Regions from separate parts of the Nonomuraea sp. NPDC049637 genome, predicted to be linked through region 2. Evidence: riboswitches for the same ligand, from Rfam matches in the RefSeq annotation. Region 2 holds a riboswitch; the other holds the start of a gene.
The links. A riboswitch is a leader RNA that binds a small molecule or an ion and turns the genes downstream of it on or off. The one in region 2 is predicted to bind cobalamin.
Positions count from the first base shown of each region.

Region 1: linked by a shared signal. The riboswitch ahead of AB0J71_RS36945 (ribonucleoside-diphosphate reductase subunit alpha) and the one ahead of AB0J71_RS38300 (CbtB domain-containing protein) in region 2 are both predicted to bind cobalamin.

Region 1 is NZ_JBFAOM010000037.1:32,627-36,020, reverse strand. It holds gene AB0J71_RS36950 (alpha/beta hydrolase) at 1-667, opposite strand, end outside; cobalamin riboswitch at 876-1,081, shown strand; gene AB0J71_RS36945 (ribonucleoside-diphosphate reductase subunit alpha) at 1,210-3,394, shown strand, end outside.
Region 2 is NZ_JBFAOM010000041.1:7,504-10,897, reverse strand. It holds gene AB0J71_RS38315 (VWA domain-containing protein) at 1-451, opposite strand, end outside; gene AB0J71_RS38310 (histidine phosphatase family protein) at 448-999, opposite strand; gene AB0J71_RS38305 (CbtA family protein) at 1,005-1,790, opposite strand; gene AB0J71_RS38300 (CbtB domain-containing protein) at 1,801-1,992, opposite strand; cobalamin riboswitch at 2,027-2,156, opposite strand; gene AB0J71_RS38295 (nuclear transport factor 2 family protein) at 2,332-2,763, shown strand; gene AB0J71_RS38290 (MFS transporter) at 2,866-3,394, shown strand, end outside.

The DNA of each region.
Region 1 (3,394 bases), on a different contig from region 2:
GCCGGTGGAACAGCCGCAGCACCGGCACGCTGAGCGTCGGGGTGTCGGCGTACCGGGCGATCGAGGGGTGGTCGAACATCGTCCCGGTCACGTCCACGGCCGGGTTGACCAGCACCTGCGCCTTCAGGGGCAGGCCGGCGTCGCGTGCCCTGATCGCCGCCAGGGCGCAGATCAGGCCGCCGCAGCTCTCGCCGAACAGGACGGTCCGCGCCGGGTCGACACCCCATTGCGCGGCGTGCTCCAGCACGTGGCGGAGCACGTCCCAGCCGTCGTCGGCGGCGTCGGCCAGCGGCGTGCGCCGGTCGAGGAGGCGGTGGTCCACCGAGGCGACGACGGCGGGCAGGCGGGCGGCGAGGTGGCTGTTGACCCAGTCGCTCTGCGGCGCCGTGCCGACGAAGCCGCCGCCGTGCACGTGCAGCACGAGCGGCAGGACGTCCCCCGGCTCTGCCGCGGCGCGCGGCCGGTGGACCCGGACGCGGATGTCGCGGCCGGGCAGCGCCACCGTCCGCCAGTCGATGGTGGCGCCGGGGTCCGGCCGGCCGGTGATCGCCTGGGCCTCGGCGGAGGCGCGCAGCCGGTTCTCCGCCTCGGCGTAGGCGGCCAGCTCGGCGGGGGTGACGGTGTCCCAGTCCGGCGTGACCGGACGGCCGGTGGAGGTCTGGCTCATGGTCGTCTCCTCAGCTTTTCGCTACTTGAAGTATCGATACCTAAGGTAGCGAAAACCGGGCGCGACCGGTCTGTGGCGTCGATCACACGCCCCGCCCGCGCGGCACGCGGAGAGGCGGCCCGGCCGGCCTCGCGACGGGCGGACGGATCGGAGCGCGGGTTCTTCGCAACACGAGATGTTGGGTGTGACTTTTTGATCCACCCTATATATGGTGTTCCCCGCAGCCGGTTCGGTCGCCCCGCCAGGGCGGCCGAGGCAAGAGGGAACCCGGTGGGAATCCGGGACTGCCCCGCAGCGGTGAGTGGGAACGAACGCCGTCACACGCACTGGGCCGACGGCCCGGGAAGCGACGGCCAGTAGGCAGCGACAGCATGCCCACGAGTCCGAAGACCTGCCGGCGCGCCGCGCGCGATCATGCGCGCGCGGCTGCTCCGAGACCGCGTGGGACGGTGGACGGCGCTGGCGAGAGGGCTGTGGCGCCTCGCCGTCCGCCTCCTGCGCGCGTTCTCGGCAGCTGACCGAGTTCACGAGGGGAGAGCGCAGTGACGGTCACAGGGGACCCGATGACGGACCTGGCCGAGCCGGCGCGGGCGGACGCCGACAGGTCCGCGCCGCGGCGCGTGCAGATGCAGGTGCGCAAGCGCAACGGCACCGCTGAGCCGGTCGACGTCAACAAGATCGTACGTGCGGTGGAGCACTGGGCGACCGATCTGACGGACATCGACCCGATGCGGGTGGCCACCAAGACGATCAGCGGCCTCTACGACGGGGCCACCACCGCCGAGCTGGACCGGCTGTCCATCCAGACGGCCGCCGAGATGATCGGCGAGGAGCCGCAGTACTCGCGCCTGGCCGCGCGGCTGCTGTCGGGCTACATCGACAAGGAGGTCCGCGGGCAGGGCGTGGCCTCCTTCAGCCAGGCGATCCGGCTGGGCCACGCCGAAGGGCTCATCGGCGACGAGACCGCCGAGTTCGTCAACGCCAACGCCCGCAAGCTGGACGACGCCATCGACGTCACCGCCGACCTGCGGTTCGAGTACTTCGGGCTGCGCACGGTCTATGACCGTTACCTGCTGCGCCACCCGTCCACCCGGCTGGTGGTGGAGACGCCGCAGTACTGGCTGCTGCGCGTGGCCTGCGGGCTGGCCGAGACGCCCGCCGAGGCCGTCGGCTTCTACCGGCTCATGTCGTCGCTGGCCTACCTGCCCAGCTCGCCGACGCTGTTCAACTCCGGCACCCGGCACACCCAGATGTCCTCCTGCTACCTGGTCGACTCGCCCCGTGACGAGATCGGCTCCATCTACGACCGGTACGCCCAGGTGGCGCAGCTGTCGAAGTTCGCCGGCGGGATCGGCATCTCCTGGTCGCGGGTGCGCTCCCGGGGCGCGCTGATCCGCGGCACGAACGGGCACTCCAACGGCATCGTCCCGTGGCTGCGCACGCTCGACGCGTCGGTGGCCGCCGTCAACCAGGGCGGCCGGCGCAAGGGCGCGGCCTGCGTCTACCTGGAGCCCTGGCACCCCGACGTCGAGGAGTTCCTGGAGCTGCGCGACAACACCGGCGAGGACGCCCGCCGCACCCACAACCTCAACCTGGCCAACTGGATCCCCGACGAGTTCATGCGCCGGGTCGAGGCCGACGGCACCTGGTCGCTGTTCGACCCCGACGAGGTCCCCGAGCTGCCCGACCTGTGGGGCGAGGCGTTCGAGGAGGCCTACCGCGCCGCCGAGCGCGACGGCCGGTACGTCCGGCAGATCAAGGCCCGCGACCTGTACGCCAAGATGATGCGCACCCTGGCCCAGACCGGCAACGGCTGGATGACCTTCAAGGACGCCGCCAACCGCCTGTGCAACCAGGCGGCCGAGCCCGGCAACGTGGTGCACCTGTCCAACCTGTGCACCGAGATCGTCGAGGTGTCCAGCGACGCCGAGACCGCGGTCTGCAACCTCGGGTCGGTCAACCTCGCCGCACACCTGACCGGCGGCGACATCGACTGGGAGCGGCTGCGCGCCACCGTCCGCACCGCGGTCACCTTCCTCGACCGGGTGATCGACATCAACTACTACCCGAGCGAGCAGGCCGCGGCCAGCAACCCGCGCTGGCGTCCGGTCGGCCTCGGCGTGATGGGCCTGCAGGACGTCTTCTTCGCCCTGCGCCTGCCGTTCGACTCGGCCGAGGCCAAGGAGCTGTCCACCCGGATCGCCGAGGAGATCTACCTGTCGGCGCTGGAGACCTCCGCCGGCCTGGCCGAGCGTTTCGGCGCCCACCCCGCCTACGACCAGACGTGGGCGGCCCGCGGCCGGCTCCAGCACGACCTGTGGGGCCGGAACGGCACCCAGTCCGCGCGCTGGGACGCGGTGCGCGAGCGCATCGCCGCGCACGGCCTGCGCAACTCGCTGCTGATCGCGATCGCGCCGACCGCCACCATCGCCTCGATCGTCGGCTGCTACGAGTGCATCGAGCCGCAGGTGTCCAACCTGTTCAAGCGCGAGACGCTGAGCGGGGAGTTCCTGCAGATCAACAACGCGCTGGTGGCCGAGCTGAAGTCGCGCGGCCTGTGGAACGAGCGCGTCCGGGCGGCCATCAAGCAGGCCGAGGGGTCGGTGCAGGGCATCGCCGAGCTGCCGGAGGACGTGCGCCGGCTGTTCCGCACCGCCTGGGAGCTGCCGCAGCGGGCGCTGATCGACATGGCCGCCGCGCGCTCGCCGTTCATCGACCAGAGCCAGT
Region 2 (3,394 bases):
GCAGGTCCACGAGGTGGTCGTGCAGGAGGTTCACCTCGTCCACGTACAGGACGCCGCGGTGGGCGGCCGCCAGCAGCCCCGGCTCGAACGCCTTCACCCCCTCCGTCAGCGCCCGCTCCACGTCGAGCGAGCCGGCCAGCCGGTCCTCCGACGCGCCGACCGGCAGCTCCACCAGGGCGGCCGGCCGTTCCACCCGCCCGGCGCCCGGCCCGTGCGGCCCATCTGGGCACTCAGGGTCGGGGACGACGGGATCGCAGGCGAACCGGCACCCGGGCACCACGGCCACCGTCGGCAACTGGGCCGCCAGCGCCCGCACGATCGTGGACTTCGCCGTTCCCTTCTCGCCGCGTACGAGCACCCCGCCCACCCGGGGCGACACCGCGTTCAGCACCAGCGCCAGCTTCAGGTCGCCGAGCCCGACGACGGCGCTGAACGGATAGGTGACGATCAAGACTCAGCCTTCCGGTTGACGTGGACCACCCGCCAGCCGTCCCGCGCGACGGTCAGCTCGGTGGTGGACAGAGGGGCCAGGTCGAAACGGGCCGCGCGCAGCGGATCCAGCCCCAGGGCATGGCCGAGCGCCGCCCTGATGGCGCCCGCGTCGCAGACCACGACGGCCCGCGGCTCGTCCCGCACCGAGTCGAGCCAGCCCGCCACCCTGGCGGCGAGCGCGCTCAGCGACTCACCGCCGTGCGGGGCGGCGTGCGGGTCGGCCAGCCAGCTCGCCAGCGCGTCCGGCTCCTCCAGCGCGACCCGCCCGTACGGCAGGCCCCGCCACCGGCCGCAGTCCGCCTCCGCCAGGGCGGGAACCTCGCGGGCCGCCAGCCCCATGGCGGCGGCCGTCTGCCGCGCGGCCCTGCCGGGAGCGGTCCATGCCGCCGGCCCCTCGACGGAACCCCACGCGGCGGCCCTGGTCAGGCTCGCCGCGTCGGCGTCCTCGTCGGCGGGAAAGCAGCCGGCCCGCATCCCCGGCGTCGTGGCATGCCGGACGAACAGCACCTTGCTCAGCTCGGCGCCGCGACCAGCGGATGAGCCGCCGCGCGCCGTTCGGCCCGGTCGCTCGCCCAGCCGAACAGCACGCCGAACGCCGTCCAGAAGACGAGCTGCGTGCCGATCGAGGCGAGCCGGAACTCCCACAGCAGCGTGGCGGGGAACCCCTCGGGCACCTCATTGACCGCCGGCAACAACCACCACGCGGCGACGACGGGCACGAGGAACGCGACCGCCGCCGCCGTCCAGCGCGCCCACGGGCCACCCTCGACGCGCCGGGCCGTCGCCACCGCGATCGCCGTCGCCGCCAGCCCGACGAGGATCATCACCACGTAGAGCAGCGTGCGGCTGTTGATGGTGTCCGGATCGCCCACCGCAGGCGGGTTGGCCGGATACTTCACGAAGGGCACGAGGATGATCGCGGTGAACGCCGTGCCGGCCGCGGCCACCGCCAGCCGCCCGTCGGAACGCGGGCCGACCCGCCCGCGCAGCCCGGCGAACACCAGGGCGAACACCCCGCCCACGGCGAGCCCGTAGAGCCCGGTGGCCAGGAACAGCCCCGCCTTCTGCACGGGCCTGCTGACCACGGCGTCCTCGCCGTGACCGTGCTCGGCCGCTTCGGCGTGGCCGTGCTCGGCCGTCCCGGCGTCCGGATCGGGCGCCCCGGCCTGGGCGGCGGCCTCCTCCAGGGCGATCGCGTGGTCCACGCGAGGTTCACCGAAGGCGAAGGCGAAGGCGCCCGCGATCAGCCCGGCCAGCAGCCCGATGAGCAGACCTCTGGCCAGGAAGGTGCGTACCATGCCCCGGCCCTCAGTGGCAGGGCACGCCGAGCAGGTGACGCCCGTCGTGCATCAGCTCGTGCAGGAAGGTGCCGGTCTGGGAGATGGCGCCGTTGTCCATCAGAACCAGGTAGGCGACCAGCAGCAGCACGGGCACGGCCAGCAGCAGCCAAGGGCGCAGGCGGGGAAAGGGAATCGTCGACGGGGTGGACAGCCCGGTCATGTCAAGCCTCCTCAGGGGTCACGCGTCCCATATCACGAGGTCACGGCTGCCAAGCGACCTGGCTCCCGGGATCTGCGTCCCGGATACAGTGGCGCGTCCGCACCGGCATCTCACCGGATTTCCCTTGGACAACCGTGAAATCTACCGGAACGTATCCTTTCCTCACGTTCGCGTCAACAGGCGCCCGGTGACCCTCCGTCACCTGCCGCTACGCCTCGTGCCTTTGTGAAAGGCCCAGAATTCTACCTCGCCGAGTGGACGGATTTAGCCTGCGTTGGCAATTCGACCGCATATCCACAGCCGCGTCGGGCATCGAGCGAAGGAGGAGGATCCGGTGCCATGAATGTTGCCCGCGACGTACGCGACCGCTATACGGACGCGTTCAACGCCCACGACATGAAGGCACTGCTCAGCACTTTCAGCCCGACCGGGGTGTCCATCAGCCCCGAAGGCGTTTCCCAGGGACACGCCGAGCTGGCCTCCTATCTGGAGGAGTTCTGGACGGCGTTCCCCGACGTCCGGGCCGTGATCACGGAGTCCTCCGAGGGCGAGGCCACGACCGTCGACGAGCTTCTCATGGTGGGAACTCACCGAGGGCCGTACGCCATGGCCGACGGTCAGGTGCTGACCGCGACGGGTCGTCCCCTTCGTTTGCGTTGCTGTTATGTCTGCACGGTGGAAGACGGGCTCATAACGAGTCTGCGCCTCTATTTCGATCAATTGGAGTTGCTCACCCAGCTCTCCGCCTCGGTGACTCTGCAGCGCCCTTGACGAATTGCCCGACGCGATCCCGCGCCCGCCCGTCCTGCACCTGACAGAGGTACCTTCAGCAGGGCTCTGGTTGATCTTCACGGCCGGCCGCACGCTGGCCGCATGACGACCGAAACCCACGACATGACCGCCGCCGGCACGACCCCGCGATGGGGGCCGCGCGGCTGGCTCGTCCTCATCACGTTGTGCGGCGCGACGTTGATGACCGGGCTGGACTACTCGATCATCACGGTGGCGCTGCCGGAGATCGGCAGGGACCTCGGCTTCTCCTCCGCCTCGGCGCTGCAGTGGGTGGCCACCGCCTGCCTGCTGCCGACGGCCGCGTTGATGCCCTTGTTCGGACGCGCGTCCGACATGGTGGGCAGGCGCCGGTTGTTCGTCATCGGCGTGGCGGCGTTCTCGGCGTTCTCGTTGCTGGCCGGGCTGGCGCCGACCCCGGGGCTGCTGGTGGCGGCCCGCGCGGGACAGGGCGTGGCCGCGGCCATGATCGGCCCGACCGCGCTGGCGCTGATGACCGGCACGTTCCAGGAAGGGCCGCAGCGCACCAGGGCGCTGGGCGTCAACGGCGCCCTGCTGTCGCTGGGCTTCGTCGTCGGGACGATCGGCGGCGGCCTCATCACCAGCGGACTGA